DNA from 3 places in the Mesorhizobium sp. P160219 genome. Region 1 is predicted to be linked to each of the others. Evidence: riboswitches for the same ligand, from Rfam matches in the RefSeq annotation. Region 1 holds a riboswitch; each other region holds the start of a gene.
What was found. Region 1 has a riboswitch for cobalamin ahead of AC3EMP_RS06325 (aromatic ring-hydroxylating oxygenase subunit alpha). Riboswitches for the same ligand answer to the same signal wherever they lie in the genome.
Positions count from the first base shown of each region.

Region 2: linked by a shared signal. The riboswitch ahead of metE (5-methyltetrahydropteroyltriglutamate--homocysteine S-methyltransferase) and the one ahead of AC3EMP_RS06325 (aromatic ring-hydroxylating oxygenase subunit alpha) in region 1 are both predicted to bind cobalamin.
Region 3: linked by a shared signal. The riboswitch ahead of AC3EMP_RS24635 (CbtB domain-containing protein) and the one ahead of AC3EMP_RS06325 (aromatic ring-hydroxylating oxygenase subunit alpha) in region 1 are both predicted to bind cobalamin.

Region 1 covers NZ_JBYNWG010000001.1:1,260,671-1,267,440, forward strand. The annotation lists gene AC3EMP_RS06305 (ABC transporter ATP-binding protein) at 1-560, shown strand, start outside; gene AC3EMP_RS06310 (DUF680 domain-containing protein) at 634-867, opposite strand; gene AC3EMP_RS06315 (DUF680 domain-containing protein) at 939-1,142, opposite strand; gene AC3EMP_RS06320 (DUF680 domain-containing protein) at 1,210-1,416, opposite strand; cobalamin riboswitch at 1,917-2,118, shown strand; gene AC3EMP_RS06325 (aromatic ring-hydroxylating oxygenase subunit alpha) at 2,236-3,483, shown strand; gene AC3EMP_RS06330 (FAD-binding oxidoreductase) at 3,521-4,621, shown strand; gene AC3EMP_RS06335 (PqqD family protein) at 4,781-5,203, shown strand; gene AC3EMP_RS06340 (serine kinase) at 5,357-6,406, shown strand; gene AC3EMP_RS06345 (glycosyltransferase family 2 protein) at 6,403-6,770, shown strand, end outside.
Region 2 covers NZ_JBYNWG010000001.1:1,968,360-1,975,129, forward strand. The annotation lists gene AC3EMP_RS09555 (cytochrome-c peroxidase) at 1-200, shown strand, start outside; gene metE (5-methyltetrahydropteroyltriglutamate--homocysteine S-methyltransferase) at 640-2,991, opposite strand; cobalamin riboswitch at 3,087-3,288, opposite strand; gene AC3EMP_RS09565 (adenosine kinase) at 3,697-4,689, opposite strand; gene metK (methionine adenosyltransferase) at 4,798-5,973, opposite strand; gene AC3EMP_RS09575 (serine hydroxymethyltransferase) at 6,027-6,770, opposite strand, start outside.
Region 3 covers NZ_JBYNWG010000001.1:5,068,349-5,075,118, forward strand. The annotation lists gene cobD (threonine-phosphate decarboxylase CobD) at 1-3, opposite strand, end outside; gene cbiB (adenosylcobinamide-phosphate synthase CbiB) at 2-991, shown strand; gene AC3EMP_RS24615 (hypothetical protein) at 1,006-1,320, opposite strand; gene cobO (cob(I)yrinic acid a,c-diamide adenosyltransferase) at 1,345-1,959, opposite strand; gene cobU (bifunctional adenosylcobinamide kinase/adenosylcobinamide-phosphate guanylyltransferase) at 1,961-2,473, opposite strand; gene AC3EMP_RS24630 (CbtA family protein) at 2,466-3,269, opposite strand; gene AC3EMP_RS24635 (CbtB domain-containing protein) at 3,285-3,464, opposite strand; cobalamin riboswitch at 3,501-3,696, opposite strand; gene AC3EMP_RS24640 (gamma-glutamylcyclotransferase) at 3,764-4,456, opposite strand; gene AC3EMP_RS24645 (aromatic ring-hydroxylating oxygenase subunit alpha) at 4,593-5,768, shown strand; gene AC3EMP_RS24650 (MFS transporter) at 5,776-6,246, opposite strand; gene AC3EMP_RS24655 (hypothetical protein) at 6,508-6,770, opposite strand, start outside.

The DNA.
Region 1 (6,770 bases):
CCACGACCATGATCTACGTCACCCACGATCAGGTCGAAGCGATGACGCTCGCCGACCGCATCGTCGTGCTGAAGGATGGCCATATCGAGCAGGTCGGCACGCCGATGGACCTCTACAAGAAGCCCGGCAATCTGTTCGTTGCCCAGTTCATCGGCTCGCCGGCCATGAACATCCTGCCGGCGACAATCGACAGGACGGGCAACCCGACAATCGTCAGCCATGTCGGCGGCCGCAAGGCAACGGTGCCGATCGCAACGCCGGCGTCAGCAAAGGGTGCGGCAGTCAGCTTCGGCGTGCGGCCGGAGGATCTGTCGGCCGCCACCGGCGCGGAATATCTTTTCGAGGGCGTGGTGGACTATGTCGAGCAACTCGGCGAGGTGCAGCTTGTCTATGTCGATATCGGCCGCGCTGACCTGCCGTTGGTGACCAAGCTGCCCGGCAATGTCGAGGTCAAGCGCGGGGCAAAGCTGCGACTGACCGCGGATGCCGGGGACCTGCACATCTTCGACGCCGATGGGCACTCCTTCTCGCTCAAGCCGGTGGAAGTGAAGGCGGCTTGAGATAGCTGCGTTGTACAGGCATGAAAAAAGAGCGGCGGGCTAGGCCCGCCGCTCTTTTTTTAAGCTTCGGCTGTTAGTTGTTGCCGAACCGATCCCTGTCGCTGCTCTGAGGAACGAACTTCTGTTGGTCGTCCGACGAGTTCAGCAGCTTGTAGACCGCCGAGTTGGTGCCGGTCGACGAAGTGCGGGTGGTGTCGACGGCAGCGGCCGGCTGGTTGGCGCCATTGGAGCCATAATTGTCGCTGCCGGCAAAGGCAGCGCTCGAAACAGCCAGAACGGCTGCGGTGGCAAGAACGATCTTCTTCATTTTAGTCTCCTGAATTTTTCTGATGCCGCCAGCTGCAGCGGATAAGCCCGCCACGTGCTGGAAACCGGCTTTTAGCGGCCGAAAAGGTTACGGTCGGCACCGTGGGCAGGCGCCTGCTCGGCTGGAGCCGACTTCTCAACCGAAGCCGTATGGCCACTATCGGTCGACGTAATCGCAGGCTGGTTGGCGCCGTTCGAACCGTAGTTGTCGCTGCCGGCGAAAGCGCTGCCGGAGATGGCCAAAACGGCGGCGGCAGCAAGGATGATCTTTTTCATTTTCAAATACTCCTGAATTTTTTGGGATCCCGAGAGCGACGGGTTAGCCGCCCTTCTTTGGTCGGGATCAGCGATTGCCGTAGAGGTCGCGGTCGGCGCCCTGAACGACAGGCTGCTTGTCAGCGTGCGCCGGCTTCTGAATGGAAGCCGTATACGAGCTGTCGACCGAGACGGCTGGCTGGTTCGCACCATTGGAACCGTAATTGTCGCTACCGGCGAAGGCGCTGCCGGTGATCGCCAAAACGGCTGCGGCAGTGAGGATGATCTTTTTCATTTTTAGTACTCCAGTTTGTCTGTCCGTCTAGCGGCGTGTCTTGGGAGGAATTCGCGTCGTTCGGACAGCCCCGATGTGGGAAAGCCATAGGCTGGTTTCCAATCACGAAGTTGTTCCGTGTGGACCACGGTCCTGCACCTTGAAATTGTGCCATGAAGTTCCTCTATGGTCATTTATCGCATTGTTTTCAGTCGCTTATGCCGAACCGAGTGGTTCGCTCCGATGTCGGTTTCCGGGCCGTCGTTCACACTGTCCTGCACGCATTGTCAACAGAAACGAACCGTTCGGTTCGATTAGAGATTGCTAATAGTAACTTTTCGATACCGTTGAGCCATTTTTGCCCGCGATCGAACTGGATCGGCAGCGATTCGAAACGGCGATGATGGCGTCGCAAGAAACGTCTCAGCTCTTTGACCCGGGGGCGGGGGGCGTAAGCCGCGCGTGTCGCGCCGCATGGATATGATGTCGCTTTCATGCCGACGTCGCGATCGCTGCCGTGATTAGATGATCGCATCTCAGGTGCCGCTTCGTGACGACGCAGCGGAGAATTGGGAAGCCGGTCAGAATCCGGCGCTGCCCCCGCAACGGTGGTGGAGTTGAAGTCGCAACGGGAGACCACTGGGCAAGAGCCTGGGAAGGTGTCGCGATGGTCCGCAAGGACAACTCCAGAGCCCGGAAACCAGCCCGAGATGCATAGACTCGACTGATCGCGGTGGGCGGTCAAGAGGTGGATAGTGCATGTCCGGCGCCGCGCCGGCCTGCGTCCGATCCTTCCTCCATCACCACCAAGTTCAGTCCTTAAACCACGAGGACAGAACTATGGATACGCGCAACGACATGCTGAGGCTCCTGAACGGCCGCAAGCAAGGCTTTTCGCTGGAACAGCCCTTCTACACCGACCCGGACTATTTCAAGCTCGACATGGAGCTTATCTGGTATCGCGACTGGCTGTTCATCGGCCATGATTGCGAACTGCCGAAGCCCGGCAGCTATATCACCGTGCAGATCGGCGATTATCCGGTGGTGCTGGTCCGCGACCAGAAGGGCAACATCAACGCCTTTCACAATTCCTGCCGCCATCGCGGCAGCCGTGTCTGCAACACTGAGAAGGGCATGGCGGCAAAGCTTGTCTGCCCCTATCACCAGTGGACCTACGAGCTTGACGGCCGGCTGCTGTTTGCCCGCCAGATGGCCGACGGTTTCGACAAGAGCCAGTTCGGCCTGAAGCCCGTCGCCTGCGAGAGCGTCGGCGGCTATATCTTCATCTGCCTGGCAAAAGAACCTGCCGACTTTGCGCCGATGCGCGCCATGATAGAGCCCTACCTCAAGCCGCACGGGCTGAATGAAGCCAAGGTCGCCTTCGAGAGCACCATCATCGAGAAGGGCAACTGGAAGCTGGTCTGGGAAAACAACCGCGAATGCTATCACTGCGCCGGCAATCATCCAGAGCTGTGCAAGACATTCCCCGAAGCGCCGACGGTGACCGGCGTGCAGGGCGCCGACAGCGATCCGGAGATGCTGGCGCACTGGGCGAAATGCGAGGCGGCGGGCCTGCCGAGCAAGTTCCGCATCGATCCGGCCGGGCAATACCGCGCCACCCGCGCGCCGCTGCTGCGCGATGCCGTCAGCTACACGATGTCGGGAAAGCGCGCGGTGACGAAGAACCTGTCCGACACTGTTGCCGCCGACCGCATCGGCACCTTGATGCACTACCACTATCCGACGACCTGGAACCACATACTGATCGACCATGCGGTCACCTTCCGGGTGCTGCCGATCAGCGCCACCGAAACCGCGGTGACGACCAAGTGGCTGGTGCACAAGGATGCGGTCGAGGGGGTCGACTACAACCTTGAGGAGCTCACCCATGTCTGGACCGAGACCAACGACCAGGACCGCCGCATCGTCGAGGAAAACGCCTTTGGCATCCTGTCTCCGGCCTATGAGCCCGGCCCCTATTCGGAGCTGCACGAGGGCGGCGTGATCCAGTTCGTCGAATGGTACGCGGCCTTCATCGGCCCGCGCCTTGCCGAAGGTGGCAGGCCGGCGCTGCGCAGCGTCGCGTGAGCTGGAGCAGGCGAAGAAGGACCGGAGGATGAATGCGATGACGGATCTTGGGCTCTATCGCCATCTCGACCAGATGGCGCCGTGGAACGATAGGCTGCAGGTGCTGGAAGTGATCGGCGTCAGCGACGAGGCGCCTGACGTCAAGACCTTCACCTTCCGCTCCGACAACCAGACCTGGTTCCGCTACAAGCCGGGCCAGTTCCTGACGCTGGAACTGCCGACACCGGACGGGCCGCTGATGCGCACCTATACGCTGTCGTCGTCACCATCGCGGCCGTTTTCGATCGCGGTGACAGTGAAGGCGCAACCGGGCAGCATCGGCACACGCTGGATGTTCGACCAACTGGTGCCCGGCTCGCATGTCAAGGCCTATGGACCGGCGGGCGACTTCTCGTTGCACAGCCACCCGGCGGCCAAATATCTGTTCATTTCGGCTGGCTCCGGCGTGACACCGATGATGTCGATGCTGCGCTGGCTGAACGACTGCGCGCCATGGACCGATGTCGGTTTCGTCAACTGCGCGCGGCGTGCCGAAGAGATCATCTTCCGCAAGGAACTCGAACTGCTCGGCGGCCATATGCCCGGCCTGTCGCTCGGCTTCATGATCGAGGAACGTTCCAGCCGCGAAGGCTGGTACGGCCATATGGGGCGCATCGATGCGATCCGGCTGCCCTTGCTGGCTCCGGATTTCCGCGAGCGCGAAATCTTCTGCTGCGGCCCCGATCCGTTCATGCGCGCCGTGCGCGGCATGCTGGATGCCGCCGGCTTCGACATGACGAAATACCATCAGGAGAGCTTTGCCGCGCCTGTGATGGAGGAAATTCCGGCGCCGTTTGCCTCCCCGGTCGAGGACGGCATCGCTGCACCTGTCGAAGCCGTGACGCCGATCCGCTTCTCGCTTTCGGAGGTCGATGCCGGCTGCGTCGCCGGCCAGACCGTGCTGCAGACCGCGCGCAGCTCGGGCGTGCGGATTCCCGCCGCCTGCGAGTTCGGCCTGTGCGGCACCTGCAAGGTGAAGAAGGTCTCCGGCGAAGTCGAGATGAGCCACAATGGCGGCATCCTCGACCACGAGATCGATGACGGTTTCATCCTTGCCTGCTGCTCGAAACCGTTGTCGGCGCTCGAAATCGAGGCTTGAGCCGGTCGACTTCGCCGCAACGGTCGCCGACGCAGGCGGTGTTCGCGGGTCTTTGTCTTGCCAAGCATAGGCCGAGTGATTTAGACGCACTTAGGAAGGGCTGGCAGGCCGTGAAACTGGCGCATCCCTTCATGGGCGCATGGAACGGGGGACAGAGCGATGCAACAGCGGGTCTACGCGGTCGCAAGCAAGGACATCGTTTTCGAATCATTCGATGGCGAAGCCGTCGTTCTCGATCTTTCGAACGGTAAGTATTTCGGCTTTTCCGATTCCGGCAGCCGGGTCTGGCAGGCTTTGTCGTCCGGCGTCGCCACTGAAGCGCTGGTCGGAGCTGCCGCGGCCGCCGCAAAAATAAGCCTGGCCGACCTCGAAAGCTTCGTTGCCCGACTGCTCGATTTCGGGTTGCTTGCACCAGCCGAAACACCGGCGCAACCGCTTTCGGGCGAGCTGTCGTCTGCGCTTGCTGCCAGCAATGAGCCGCTCAAGGTCGATGTCCACGACGACCTTGCCGATCTCATCATTGTCGACCCGATCCATGAGGTCGAGGAACCTCTCGGCTGGCCGGCGGTGAAACAGGCATAATCGTTTCCCTAAAGCGCGTCGCGTTTGAACGGACTCAGGCGACGCGGTTTAGATCTTTGATTTTATGCATGTCGTCGTCTCAAAACCGGGGCCACCCCGAGCGACATGCATCAGGCGACCCGGCGCAATTCTGGACGCTGGAACAACGAACACATGCCTTTGATCACGCTGCAAACCCTGCCGGATTATGCCCGCCATGTGCTGGCGGCCGCGGAAAGCGCCGCCGCCTTCTATCCCGTTACCGCCGGGGTGCGGTTGCCGGGACTGGACCTGAGTGTCCACCTCGACCATTGCACGCTGGCGGAAGCCATGAGCCATGCCTTCATACCGGCCCCGGAAAATCCGTCTGCATCTGACGGCTGCCGCATTTTCGTCGCCCACCCGGCCATCGATGGCGTCCCCGCCCCGGCCACCTGGGGCCGAGGCGATTACAACCATCATGCCTTTGCCAACCGGCTGGAAGAGGCCGGATTGCGCGGCAGCTACTATCATGATCTCGACTTCTGGCAGTTCCATGATCCGCAACGCCATGTCGGGGCGCAGCTGATGATGTCGGCCGACGCCTTTCCGCCATGGGAACAAGGGGCGCCGCTGCGCGCCTTCCTGCATTGGGAATATGCGGCGCGCGGCATGCGGCTCACCCATGCCGGCACGCTGGGCATCGATGGCAAGGGCGTGTTGCTGGCGGGCTCCGGCGGAGCCGGCAAATCGGGAACGGTCGTCGCCGGCCTGCTCAATGGGCTCGATAGCGTCGGCGACGACTATGTGCTGATCGACCGGACCGGGGGGGTGACGGCCTATCCGCTGTTTGCCACGCTCAAGCAGGATCCGGAGGGCTTCAAGCGGCTGAAGCTGGAGGAGCAGCTAAAGTCGTACCAACCGCTGAACTGGCAAGGCAAGCATGCCTTTCACATCAACGAGATCGCGCCTCGACCAACTCCTGCAAGTCTGGACATTATTGCTTTGATAGTGCCCCATATCAGGGGAGGTGCGAGAAGCTCGGTCATGCCCATATCGCGCAAGGATGCCATGATCGCCTTGGCCCCGTCAGGAATCGTGCAGATGCCGGGCGAGCGGGAAGCGGGCTTTCGCTTTTTCAGCGAGCTTACCCGCGACCTGCCATGCTACCGGCTGTCGCTGGGGACCGAGCCGCGCGAGATCGCCGGCACGATTGCGGATTTCGTCCTTCGGGGCGCTGCATGAAGTTGAGCATCATTGTGCCGGTCTACAATCGGGAGATCTATGTCGTTTCGACGTTGCGGTCCCTGCTCAGGCAACGCGACGATGCCGATCTCGATATCATCGTTGTCGACGACGGCTCGACCGACAGCTCCGTTGAAGCCGTCCGCGCCATCATGCGGGAAGCGTCGTGCATCCGCCTGTTCCAGCAGGCAAACCAGGGCGTGGCCAACGCGCGCAACACAGGGCTGAGGCAGTTGCTGCCGCAAACCGAACTGGTGTCGTTCCTGGATTCGGACGACGTCTCGCCGGCTGGACGATTCAAGGCTGGCCTACCCCTGTTCGCGGCCGACCCTGCGCTCGAGCTGACCTACTCGCTGATGACGCG
Region 2 (6,770 bases), 710 kb from region 1:
GCAAGGTTTGGGATCTGAAACAGGCCGTCGCCATTATGGGGACCACCCAGCTCGGCGTAGTACTGGCGGACGAAGAAGTTGACCTGCTTGTTGCCTTCCTCAACTCGCTGACCGGAGAGGCACCTGACGTCGCCTATCCCATCTTACCCTCAGAAACGGCGACAACGCCCCGGCCTGTAACGCAGATCTCAGGAAAATAAGGGCCAACTGGCTGCGGACTCGCAATCGAAAATGATTGGCGATTTTTACTTGGCGACACGAATTGCGACGTCCATCTCCCGAATTGGCGGGACGCTAGCGATACCCGGACCCTGCCACCTCGCCCGTAGTCTGCGCGATCAACTGGGGGCGGACAGACGCAGCACCATATATTGTCGCTGCCTGAGCGAACGCGCCAAGCAGTCTACTTTGAGAAACGACGCGTGTCCGATTTGTTCGAGGCGCGGGGCCTGTATGTCCCCAAGGAACCGATATTATAGCGTAGTGCCACATTTATATTTCTGCGGGATTAAGACACGTGCCGTAGGGAAATTGCACATTTGCGCCGAGTGGCTCATTTCCAAGAGTGTGATCGGTTTGGCATATTCCCGGCCGACATCCGCCAGCCGGCAACTCCCCACACGGTGAGGAAGAGAAGCCTCACGCCTGCACTTTCTGCCGGAGCGCGCGTGCTGCAGCGACCATGTTAATGAGGGCAGGGCGGACCTCCTCCCATTTGCGTGTTTTGAGGCCACAGTCCGGGTTTATCCACAGTTGGCCGTCGGACAGTCGCTCGCGGGCAAGCATGACTAAGTCCGAAATCTCGCAGACCTCCGGCACACGTGGTGAGTGAATGTCATAGACGCCGGGACCGATCTCGTTCGGATATTTGGAGCTCGTGAAGGCGTCCAGCAGTTCCATCTTGGAGCGCGACGTCTCAATCGAAATGACATCCGCATCCATTCCAGCGATCGCGTCGATGATCTCGTTGAACTCCGAATAGCACATGTGGGTATGGATTCGAGTCGCGTCCTTTACACCCGTTGAAGCGATCCGGAAGCATTCGACAGCCCAGTCGAGATAGGCTTTCCAGTCAGATTGGCGCAGTGGCAATCCTTCGCGAAACGCGGCCTCATCGATCTGGATCATCCTTGCGCCGGACCTTTCGAGATCCGTCACTTCGTCGCGGATGGCGAGCGCGATCTGGCGGCAGGCTTCGGAGCGGGGTACGTCGTCTCGAACAAAGGACCAGTTGAGAATGGTCACTGGGCCTGTGAGCATTCCCTTCACAGGCTTTTCCGTAAGCGACTGGGCGAATTGCCACCAGCGCACCGTCATCGGATTGCGCCTCGATACGTCCCCGAAGATGATGGGGGGACGCACGTAGCGCGACCCATAGCTTTGCACCCAGGCATGCTGAGTGAAGGCGAAGCCGGACAGCTGCTCGCCGAAATGCTGTACCATATCGTTTCGTTCGAACTCACCGTGCACCAGCACGTCCAGCCCGATCTCTTCCTGCCAACGAATTGCTGACTCGATCTCCTTCTTCAGGAAAATCTCGTAGTCGACATAACTGAGCTGGCCCTTCGCATGAGCGGACCGCGCGCGGCGTACCTGCGGCGTCTGCGGGAAGGACCCGATTGTCGTCGTCGGGAACGGCGGCAGCCCGAGCGTGCCGGCCTGGACTCTGGAGCGCTCGCCAAAAGCGCTCTCTCGTCGTTTCATGCTATGGTCAATGCTGGCGATCCGCCCCTCAACAAGCGGGTCATGGATCTTCGTGGACGTCAAGCGAGTGGCGGCAGCCTCGGCAGAAGCTTTCAACGCGGCTGCCACCGCATCCCTGCCTTTGGAAAGGGCCCGGGCCAGCAAGACCAGCTCGTCGGTCTTCTGGGCCGCGAAGGCGAGCCACGACCTGATGTCGGCCTCGAGTTCCGTCTCCATGCGCAGGTCAATCGGCACATGCAGCATCGAGCAAGAAGGCGCGATTTCGACGCGGTCCAAGGGCCAGCCGGCGACGATCGGTTTGATGCGGTCGAGAATGGCGGGCAGGTTCGCACGCCAGACGTTGCGGCCATCGATCAAGCCGAGCGAGAGCACCAGATCCTTCGGAGCGAGCCGACCCACCGTTTCCAGCTGCTCGGGAGCGCGCACGAGATCAATATGCAGGCCGGCCAGGGGCAGAGAAACCGCGGTTTCGAGATTGTCTCCCAGCGACCCGAAATACGTAGCCAGCATGATCTTCAGCTCGGGCGCGGCTTTCGACAGCTGGCCATAGGCGAATTCGAACGCAGCTCGTTCGTTCGGGTTCAGATCGAGGACAAGCGCTGGCTCATCGATCTGCACCCAGTCGGCTCCCGACAGCTTCAGCCTCTCCAGAAGCTGCTCGTAAACCGGCAGCAGCCGCGGTAGGAGCGCGATGGGACCGAACCCCTCGGCAGGCGATTTCGCCAGCTTGAGGAAGGTGATGGGTCCAAGGATGACTGGGCGTGTGTGAATGCCGAGAGCTTTAGCCTCGAGGAAGTAATCGACCGGCTTCGATGACGAGAGGGCGAACGTCTGATCATCATCGAGTTCCGGCACAATGTAGTGGTAGTTGGTGTCAAACCACTTGGTCATTTCCATCGCGGTTACACCAGGTCCATGAGCCTCCTCCTGGTGACCAGCGTGTCCACAATCCTCCGTCTGACCCTGGTTGCCGCGCGCCATTGCGAAGTAGATGTCAAGTGGGACCTCGCCGCTATTCCAGCCGTACCGGGATGGAACGGCCCCGACCATGGCTGCGGTGTCGAGCACATGGTCGTAAAGCGAGAAGTCGTTCGACGGGATTTTCGACACGCCGCGATCGCGCTGCTCTTCCCAGCTAGCGGCTCGGAGCGCCTTCGACGTCGCAAGAAGGTCGCCAGCGGACGATGTTCCGGACCAGTAGCTTTCGAGGGCGAATTTCAGTTCTCGCCGACGACCGAAGCGCGGCACGCCGAGCGTTGCTACAGGAATTTGCTGAGAGACAGTCATGTCATACCCCGATGGTTGGGGGCGTCGGTGACAAGGAAGGCGCTAGCAGGCCGGCATCAACGCCGGGTTGCAGCGGCCACCGAGACACCCCGCCCGTGGACGTAATTCGCGTGGCAGGTCTCCTGGCTCGCGGGGTCATAGCCTCTACCCGTCTTCCTGAGGGTATTCGCCTCAGTGACATGATTGGGGTTGGCTCGCCGCTAACAGTTGCGGGGGCAGCGCCGGCATCGCACCGGCTTCCCTCTTAGCTCCGCTGCGGCAGCGCCGCACGCGAGAACCACGACACGCAGACAATCACAGCTGTTCGCTCTTTTGTCAATGACGCATAACGAAATGTTTATGTCGCTATGTGATCGCGCTTTTACGCCTTTGTCTAGCATTGTGAAATATTCAGTCTGCTGCCCGCATTCGGCATCGTGGGACGTGATCGCAAGTCAAGTCCGACGGACGCCGCGAGTTCTCCGTTACCTCAGGAACCTTACTGGCCTTCCCCAAGCTGAGCTTCTGGAAAATGCTGGTGACGATCTGGATGACGGTGAATGCCGTCATGGCAAGCACGCCTTGCACCGCTCCTCCAGCGAGCTTCACGGCAGCAGCATGGGTCAGTTCTCCGAAGCGAATGGCTGTCGCTATCAGCGAGCTTTGACACAGTTCCGCCACTGCGGTCATCGCGTCAGTAGGGCGGCTGGTTAGTTGCCGGCGCATCTACAGCAACCCAGCCCCTTCCGCCTCGCGGCGCAAATTCTGCCTTGGCCTTGGGCCGATCTGCTGGATCACCAGGCCGGCCGCCAGCGAGCCAAGGTCGCCGCAGGTCTTGAGGTTGCGGCCCTGCGTGTAGCCATGCAGGAAACCGGCGGCGTAGAGGTCGCCGGCGCCGGTGGTGTCGACCAACTCCTTGATGGCGGTCGCCTCGATGACCACGGTCTCGTCGCCGCGCACGATCACCGAGCCTTTTTCGGAACGGGTGACGGCGGCAATCTTGCAGTCCTTGCGGATCTGAGCCAGGGCCTCGTCGAAGGATTTTGTCTGGTAGAGCGACTTGATCTCGTGGCTGTTGGCAAAGACGATGTCGACAGTGCCCGAGCGCATCAGCTCGAGGAACTCGTCCCGGTAGCGGTCGACGCAGAACGAATCCGACAACGTCATCGACACTTCGCGTCCGGCCTCGTGTGCGAGCTTCGCCGTCTGCCGGATCGCCTCCTTGGCGCGCGGCGGATCCCACAAATAGCCCTCGAAATAGGTAACCTTGGCGCCGGATGCCTTGTCGGCCTCGACATCCTCAGGGCCAAGCTCGACGCAGGCGCCGAGATAGGTGTTCATCGAGCGCTCGCCGTCGGGCGTGACGAAGATCATAGAGCGCGCCGTCGGCGGCTGTCCCTCAAGCGGCCTGGTGTCGAAGGCAACGCCCTGGGCATGGATGTCATGGGCGTAGATTTCGCCCAGCGCATCGTTGGAGACCTTGCCGAAGAAGGCGGCGCGTCCGCCGAAGCTGGCGACGCCCGCCGCCGTGTTGCCGGCGCTGCCGCCCGAGGCCTCGATCGCCGGCCCCATGCGGCTGTAGAGCAGCTCGGCGCGCTTGGTGTCGATCAGGTTCATCGCGCCCTTGATAATGCCGTTGATCTCGAGGAATGCCTCGTCGCACTGGGCGATGATGTCGACAATGGCATTGCCGATGCAAAGCACGTCATAATCCGGCATCAATGTCTCCGCCAAAAAACCCGAGCCGGCTTCTCGCCACGCCTGCCAGGCGCGGGTCTGCCCGGTGGAAATGGGCTTTCCGCTTGCCAATCCGTTCGCCGGCGGCTCTCACGGGGCGGCGAGTCCTGCCTCGCGACGCAATTCGTCCGCCCTGTCTGTCTTCTCCCAGGTGAAATCAGGCTCTTCACGGCCGAAATGGCCATAGGTCGCTGTATTGCGATATATAGGGCGTAAGAGATCAAGCATCTTGATAATGCCTTTCGGTCTGAGATCGAACAACTCAAGAATGAGGCGCTCGATCCTGCTTTCCTCAACCCTGGCTGTCCCGAACGTGTTGACCATGACGGAAACCGGACTGGCCACGCCGATTGCGTAAGCAAGCTGCACCTCGCACACGTCCGCAAGTCCGCTAGCGACGATGTTCTTTGCGACATAGCGGGCTGCATAGGCAGCCGAGCGGTCAACCTTGGACGGGTCCTTGCCCGAGAAGGCGCCGCCGCCATGACGACCCATCCCGCCATAGGAATCGACGATGATCTTGCGTCCAGTGAGACCGCAGTCGCCGCGCGGCCCGCCGACTACGAACCGCCCCGTCGGGTTGACCAGAATTCTGATGCCTTCCGTCTCCAGGTGGGTCGGCAGGACAGGCTTTATGATTTCCTCAATGACGCCCTCGCGGACAGTCTCTTGCGAGACCTGCTCGTCATGTTGCGTCGACACGACGATGGTATCCAGGGCGACCGGGCGCAACCCCTCATAGCGCACTGAGACTTGGGATTTCATGTCAGGACGCAACCAGCCAAGCTGTTGTGCCTTCCGGACATACGCCTGCCGTTTCGTCAAGCGATGAGCGAGCTGGATCGGCAAAGGCATCAGGGTATCGGTTTCGCGGCATGCGTAGCCGAACATGAGGCCCTGATCTCCCGCTCCCTGCTGGAGGTCTTGCCCTCTTCCCTCGTCAACGCCTTGGCTGATGTCGGGCGACTGCTCGGTGAGGGCATGAACGACGGAGCAACGCCGGCCGTCAAAGCCGACGGCCTCGTCGTCGTACCCAATGTCGAGAATCGTATCGCGCGCAACTTGGCTGTAATCCACCTGGGCATCGCTGGTGATCTCGCCAGCCAGAACGACTATCCCTGATTTTACCAACGCTTCACAGGCGACGCGCGCCTTGGGATCCGTGCGGAGGATGGCATCGAGGATGGCATCCGAGATGTTGTCGGCCAACTTATCCGGGTGCCCCGCGCCAACCGATTCGGAAGAGAACACGAACTGCCTAGCCATGAATACCTCGCTTCGGATGTTGGATGTGGTATGGGCATTTTGCTTGGCCCACCTTACTTGTCGGAGATGCCCGGGACCTCGAACGCAGCGCACAAGTCGGCAACGTCTCTTCGCACGCAGGCATGGAGATCTTCGTCGTCTGGCCGCTGGAGGACGGAGTCAATGAAGCCAGCAATTTGCACCATTTCCACATCGCGCATGCCCATTGACGTCACTGCTGGCGCCCCCAGGCGAATTCCGCTTGTGACCGCCGGATGCCGCGGGTCGCCAGGCACCATATTAAAGTTTGTGATGATCCCTGCCTTTGCTAGTCGCTCGGCATAGGCCTTGCCCGATAGTGGCCGATCGCGAAGATCAAGGATCAGCATGTGATTGTCCGTCCCCCCGGTAACCAGGTCATAACCTCGCTCAAGCAGTGCATGTGCCAGAGCCTTGGCATTCTTGACCGTCTGTTGGCCGTAGCCTCGGAAGGACGGGTTCGCGGCTTCGTGCAAGGCAACCGCTAGCGCAGCGATGGCATTCATGTGAGGTCCGCCTTGCAGGTGAGGGAAGACCGCCCGGTCTATTCGTCTGGCGAGATTGTATTTGCTCTTTGTATGATACAGGGCCTGATAGCGATCTTCGTTCCTTGACAAAATGAAGCCACCGCGGGGACCGCGGATCGACTTGTGGGACGTGCTGCTGACCACGTCGCAATGGCCCACGGGATTCGGGTGCGCTCCCGCGGCAATCAGGCCGCTGATGTGCGCAATGTCGGCTACGAGATAGGAGTTCGCTTCCAGGGCAATTTCTGCCAT
Region 3 (6,770 bases), 3.8 Mb from region 1:
CATGTCGGTCCTGATCGCTTTCCTGTCACTGGCCATCGAACGCATCCTGGGCTACCCGGACTGGCTGTTCCGTGCCGTTGGCCATCCCGTCACCTGGTTCGGCAGGCTGATAGCCTTTCTCGACCTCCGGCTCAACCGCGACACTGATTCCGACGCGCAGCGTCGTCGCCGCGGCATGCAGGCGCTGCTGGTGATCGTGCTGGTGCCTGCGCTGATCGCCTTCGCCGTGCAAATCGTGCTCTGGCAGCTCTTTCCTGCCGGGATGATCATCACGGCAATTCTGGCCTCGTCGCTACTGTCGCAAAAGAGCCTCACCGAACATGTCGAAGCGGTGGCCGACGCGCTGGACACCGGCGGGCTGGCGCTCGGCCGCATTACGGTCGCCCGTATTGTCGGCCGCGATCCCGAAAAGCTCGACCACGCCGGCGTCAGCCGCGCCGCGATCGAAAGCCTGGCCGAGAATTTTTCCGACGGTATCGTCGCGCCCGCCTTCTGGACCGGCGTTTGCGGGCTGGCCGGCGGCGTCGCCTACAAGGCCGCCAACACCGCCGATTCGATGATCGGTCACCGCACCCCGCGTCATGAAGCCTTCGGCCGGGCAGCCGCACTTTTCGACGACTGGATCAACCTGCCGGCCTCGCGGCTGACCGGCCTGCTGATCGTGCTGGCGGCCTTCGTCGTCAAGGATGCCGACCCCCGCAATGCGTGGCAGGCCATGCGTCGCGACGCCAGAAAGCACCGTTCACCCAATGCCGGCTGGCCGGAGGCGGCGATGGCTGGCGCGCTCGGCTTGGCGCTCGCCGGCCCGCGCAGCTATGGCGGCGTCATCGTCGAGGACGCCTATATGGGCGAAGGCGGCCGCCGCGAGGCCGACAGCACCGACATCCGGCGGGCGCTGAAACTTTACCAGATAGCAGACTATCTGCTGATCGCGCTGTTTGGATTGCTCTCCGCGGTCGTCATCTACCTGGATGTTTTGATCTCGCAGTAGATGCGCCGCCTGACTCACCAAGAGACACGGACTTCCTTGGCGTTTGAATCCACCGCCGCGCCAAATCTTTTGATCGCGTAACCGCCGGCGGCCACTGCCGAGGATTTCAGCACAGGCTCAATCACAAGGAAAAGCTTCTCGGCGTCTGGCCTGTACAGATAGAGGGTGCATTTGCCCTCGCCAAACTCGTCGCCATCAAATTCGCCGACATGCGCATTCGAAACAGCTTGTTCCAACCGATCCTCCAGAACTTGGACCGATTGCCGCTCTTCCGGCGCCCCGAACTGACCGCCGCTCAGAAGAAGATAGACAATTACCGCTTGTTCCAACGGTCATCTCCCGAAGTTAGACCCTCAAAACTCGATTCCCTGCTGCGCCTTAACGCCTGCGGAAAAATGGTGTTTGGTCACGCCCATCTCGGTGACGAGGTCGGCCGCCTCGACCAGCGCCGGCTTGGCATTGCGGCCGGTGACGACGACATGCAGGCCTTCGCGCCGCGCCTTCAGCGCCGCGACCACCTTGTCGAGATCGAGATAGTCGTAGCGCAGCGCAATGTTGAGCTCATCGAGGACGACAAGGCTGACAGAGGGGTCGGCGATCAGCTCCAGCGCCTTGGCCCAGGCGGCTTCGGCCGCCGCAATGTCGCGCTTCAGATCCTGCGTCTCCCAGGTGAAACCCTCGCCCATCGTGTGCCAGACGACACGGTCGCCGAACGCCGCGAAGGCGTCCTTTTCGCCGGTGTGCCATTTGCCCTTGATGAACTGGACGATTCCGACGCGCTTGCCATAGCCGAGCATGCGCAGCGCCAGCCCGAAGGCGGCCGTGGTCTTGCCCTTGCCGGGTCCGGTGTTGACGATCAGCAGCCCCTTCTCGACCGTCTTTTCCGCGACCTCGGCGTCCTGCACCGCCTTGCGTTTGGCCATCTTGGCGCGGTGGCGTTCTTCGTCTTTTGCGTCGATATCGGTCATCTCATTTCACCTTGAGCGGCAGCCCCGCCACCATCAGTAGCACCGTATCGGCAACCGCCGCGACCTGCTGGTTGAGACGGCCGGCGGCATCGCGGAACCGGCGTGCCAGCGCATTGTCTGGCACAATGCCTTGTCCGACTTCGTTGGAGACCACGAACCACGGTCCGCGCGGCCGCGAAAGCACATCGGCCAGCCGCCGGCACTCCCCCTCCAGATCATGATCGGCCAGCATATGATTGGTCAGCCACAGCGTCAGGCAGTCGACAAGCACCGGCTGGTTGTCCGGCAAAGCTTCGAGCGCGCCTGCAAGATCAAGCGGGGCATCGATGGTCGCCCATCCCTCGCCGCGGCGCGAGCGGTGCTGCGCGATGCGCTCGCGCATTTCGCCGTCATAGGCTTGCGCGGTGGCGATATAGGCCCATGGCGGCGGCAACGCCGTCGCCAAAGTTTCGGCATGCGCGCTCTTGCCGGAGCGCGCACCGCCGATGATGAAGGTCAAACTGCGATCAGGCAAAGCTGTCGCGCAGGATGGTTGCGGTGCCGGTGAAGCGCGCGCGCACTATGCCGACAACTGCGCCGAGCACCAGCCAGAACACCAGATTGGTCAGCGTCACCGCCACCACGAACTGATGATGCAGGCCCTCCGGGATCGGCGTTACGAAACTGTCAGGCTGCGGCGCGCCGACAATATGCGGGGCGACGATCAGGACGACGGCGAGCACGGTCAGGGGCGCCGACGTGCGGAAGGTGATAAGGGCAAGACCGATCGCGGTTGCCATCACCGTTGCCCACCACCAGATCTGGCGCTGCATGAGATCGGCCGCCGGCATTGCCGGCAGTTCCGGCGGCAGGCCGAGGCCCGGCGCCAGCGTGAACACGGCAAAGCCGGCCAGACCCCAGAACACGCCCTGGCGCCAGCTGCCGATGCCGCCGGCGAACTCGGAAACCGCCACCAGGACCAGCGCGAACCCGATGCCGGTGACAATGTTGGCGACGACACTGAAGGCGAAGCGCTCGAAGCCGTCGGCCGGCGCCCAGCCTTCGTCCCCCGCCGGCGCGGCTGCTTCAGCCGGGGCTGCGCTGCTCACGGCATTTTCCGCCGGCGCGGCGGTGCTCATGGCATTGGTGTCCGCAGCGTTGGCGGCGGGCGCCGCGGCATGCTCATGCTCATGGCCGCCACCAGCCTTTTCGTAGACCTCCGCCTTGAGGATCAGCGGCACGGTGGCGTAGGCCTGCATGCAGGCGAGAGCGACACCGGCCACGAGCCCTGCGATCGCCGCGATGAACACGACGTTGCGAAACAGGTTCATGATGTCAGATCCTGGTCAGTGGCAGGGAAACGCCATCGAATGGCGATAGTCGTGCGCCGCATTGTGGACCGCATCGATGTGCGAGAAACCGACAACGCCGACGACGAAAATGCCCAGAAACGCGCTAAGCACGAGCTGCATGAAGCGCGACTGCGAGGAGACGGAAGCGCCGAGGGAGACGGAAGCGGTATTCATATCTTGTCCTTTCGCCCTCCACCCGAGGGCATCGAAGTCAGTTCCCTGTCGCCGGCAGGTCTCCTGGCTCGCGGATCAGCGCCCTTCCCCACCTTCCCGAAGAAAAAATCCCCAGTGGCTTGGAGAGGACTACCGCACACAGTTGCGGGGGCAGCCACGGCATTGGGCAACAAGTCAGCCCTCACCGCATTCCCTCTTGGTCCCTAACGGAACCGACGACATGCATGACTATAGGCTGAAACGGTCGCATCCGGCAAACCAAATTCCGCCGGCCAACAGCGCGAATGCGCCATGCGGCGTTACGGGTTCAACGCGGTGATCCGCTCGGCAACCAGCCGCTGCAGCCGCCACAGATGGCGATCGTGAATGCCGCGCTCTTCAAGGTTTTTCACCGTGTTGTAGAGATAGTCGGCGCCCGACCCCCAGTGCCCGCAGGACGTTGCCAGCCTTTCGACGACCTTGCCCTCGTCGAGCGGTCCGGAATAGGTCAGGCCGTTGCGGTTGATGACGAAGGCCAATGCCCTGAGCGGTCCGGCCTCGCTTGCAAGCTTGAGCATGCGCGGCCGGTAGCTTGTCGGCTTCAGCGTGACTTCGCGCCGGAAAAGCCGGCCCAACTGCTCGCGCCGGTTATTGCCGGTCAGCCGAAAGGCGACGCCCTTGCATTGTCCGCCACGGTCCAGCGCCATCATCAGGCCGGGGCTGTCCTTGGTGCCGCGCCAGCGCGTCATGTTCATGCAAAAGGACCGATGCCAGCCGCGCGCCAGCGCAACGCGGTCCTCGACATAATCTATTTCCGGTTTCCAGATCAGCGATCCATAGCCGAACAGCCATAGCGGTTCGCTATCCGGGAGTTCGACCTGGAATTCATCCAGCAGCGCGTCATAGTCGGCGTCATCGAGATGCATCGCGTCCGGATCCGGCCCGGGGTCCCTGATCTCGCGCCAGCAGCGCGCGACCAGCTCCGGCGTAAGCGACATCTGTCGTGCGGCCAATTTCCGAATCCCCCCAATTTCCGAATGTCCCATGTCCACGACATGATTATGCGCCGCGCCTGCAACCGGCAATGCGGCACTCTGATTGACAAACGATTTGCCGGGGTGTCGGCTGACGCTTCATAGGAAGCCAGCCATGCATCCCAGCCCGAGCGAGCGCGACCCCTATAACGGCCTGAGCCGGGCCGAACCGACGCTACCGTCGTCGGCCTATTGGGATAGCGAGGCTTACCAGCGCGATCTCGACGCCATCTGGCACAAAAGCTGGCTGCTCGTCTGCCGCGAGGCCGACCTCGCCCAGCCGCTGGCGTTCAGGACATTCCGCGTCGGCACGCAGGAAATCGTCATTCTGCGGGACGAGACCGGCGAACTGCGCGCCTTCCACAACACTTGCCGGCATCGCGGCTCGCAGCTTTGCCAGAAAAGCGAGGGCCGGCTGAAAGCGCGGCTCATCACGTGCCCCTACCACGCCTGGTCCTACTCGCTGCGCGGCGATCTCGTGCGCGTTCCCTCGAAATCGCTGCCAGATGGTTTCGACAAGGCCGATCATCCGCTCTACCGGGTGGCGCTGTCGGTGTGGCGCGGCTTTGTCTTTGTGAACCTTCAGCAGGCTGCGGCCGGCTCCGCCGGGACCTCCTTCGATCCCGCATCCGGCGACCTCGCCAACTGGCCGCTGGAAACGCTGGTATCAGGCCATGTCCTGCGCAAGGTGATGAACTGCAACTGGAAGATCTTCTGGGAGAACTTCAACGAGTGCCTGCATTGCCCGGGCGTCCACAAGGACCTGTCTCGGCTGGTGCCGATATACGGCCGCGGCCTGATGAGCCGGCACGACGACCCCGACTGGGTCCGCCATGCCGACAATGACGCGCCGGAGTTTTCGGGTGGCCTGCGCGCCGGCGCCGAGACCTGGTCGCGCGACGGACATGCCCATGGCCCGGTCTTCCCGGGTCTGACGGCGGCCGAGCGCGCGGCCGGACAGACCTATGCCACCAACCTGCCCTCGATGTTCATCGTCGGCCATGTCGATTATGTCAGGACGGTGCGACTGATGCCGCTCGGTCCCGAACAGGCCGAACTCACCGCCGAGTGGCTGTTCGCGCCCGAGGCGCTCGCTGAGACCGACGTCGACAATGTCGTCGCCTTCGGCACCCAGGTGCTGGAGGAGGATGCCGCGATCTGCGAGATCAACCAGAAAGGCCTGCGCTCGATGCGGCACCGGGCCGGCGTGCTGATGCCGGAGGAGTATGATCTGCACCGCTTCCACAACTGGGTGCGCGAGCGGCATGCTGCACTTGAGGCAACCGCCTGATCGGCGACTAAAGCGACTTCGGCAGATAGCGCCAGGTGATAAAGCCGCAAACCGCGGCCAGAATGCCCAGCGTCACGAACACCGAGCCGAGGCCGAAAAACGCCAGCACCACCGAATAAACCAGCGGCGGCGTCAGCTCGGAAAAGTCGAGATAGGTGCGGTAGACCGCGGCCATCTGCGCCCGCTCATAGGACCGCACCGAGCGCATGAAGGCGGTCGAGCCCAGTGCATCGAGCGCGATGGTGAAGAAGGCGCCGCAGAGCAGGAAAAAGCCCGTAAGCAGCGGCGCGGTAGTGCCGACCGCGCCCGCCGCAAGCAGCGTCGCCGACATCGCGAAATAGGCGAAGGTCATGGTGCGCCGGCCGCCGAAGCGTTTTCCCGCTTTGCCCCAGAAGATCGCCATGAACAACAGCGCATTGCCGGCCGAAACCAGCAGGCCGCCGGCAAGCTTGCCCTCGCCGGTAATCACCATGAACATGGTTTGGTCAATTCCAGAAAGATTGGTGGAACAAGATGGGCAACAAAAAAGCCCGGAAAACCGGGCTTCTCTGCACTTTGTGATGTGGATGGTTATCCCTGATAGACGACAAGGAAGCGAATGGTGTCAGCTTCCTGTTTGTCGGTTATCTTGCGGGGACTCCCGTTCGGCATTTCCTGCCATATGGTCTGCCAATTGTCGGTGGAGAAATATTTTCTTCCATCCACCATTTCTAGAGTCTCCCGCTTGGCCTTCACGTGGTCAGACCTTGGTCAAACCCATTGCCGACAACTCGGAAGCCGTGAATGGCTTCTTCTGGCCTTCCGGCTGGCTACGATGTTTCCGTGCGTCATGGTGTGGTGTGGTTTCGAACTGACAGATTGGGCATGGTCCAGACGATGGAGTCCGGGTTCCCTTTTCACCAAGACCCTTACCCTTTGGCGTGACCAACTTAACCCTGCCCGTGTTTTCAACGATCCGATAGTTGTAGCCAAGACCGTTCAGCTTTTCGATAGCTTCCTGTG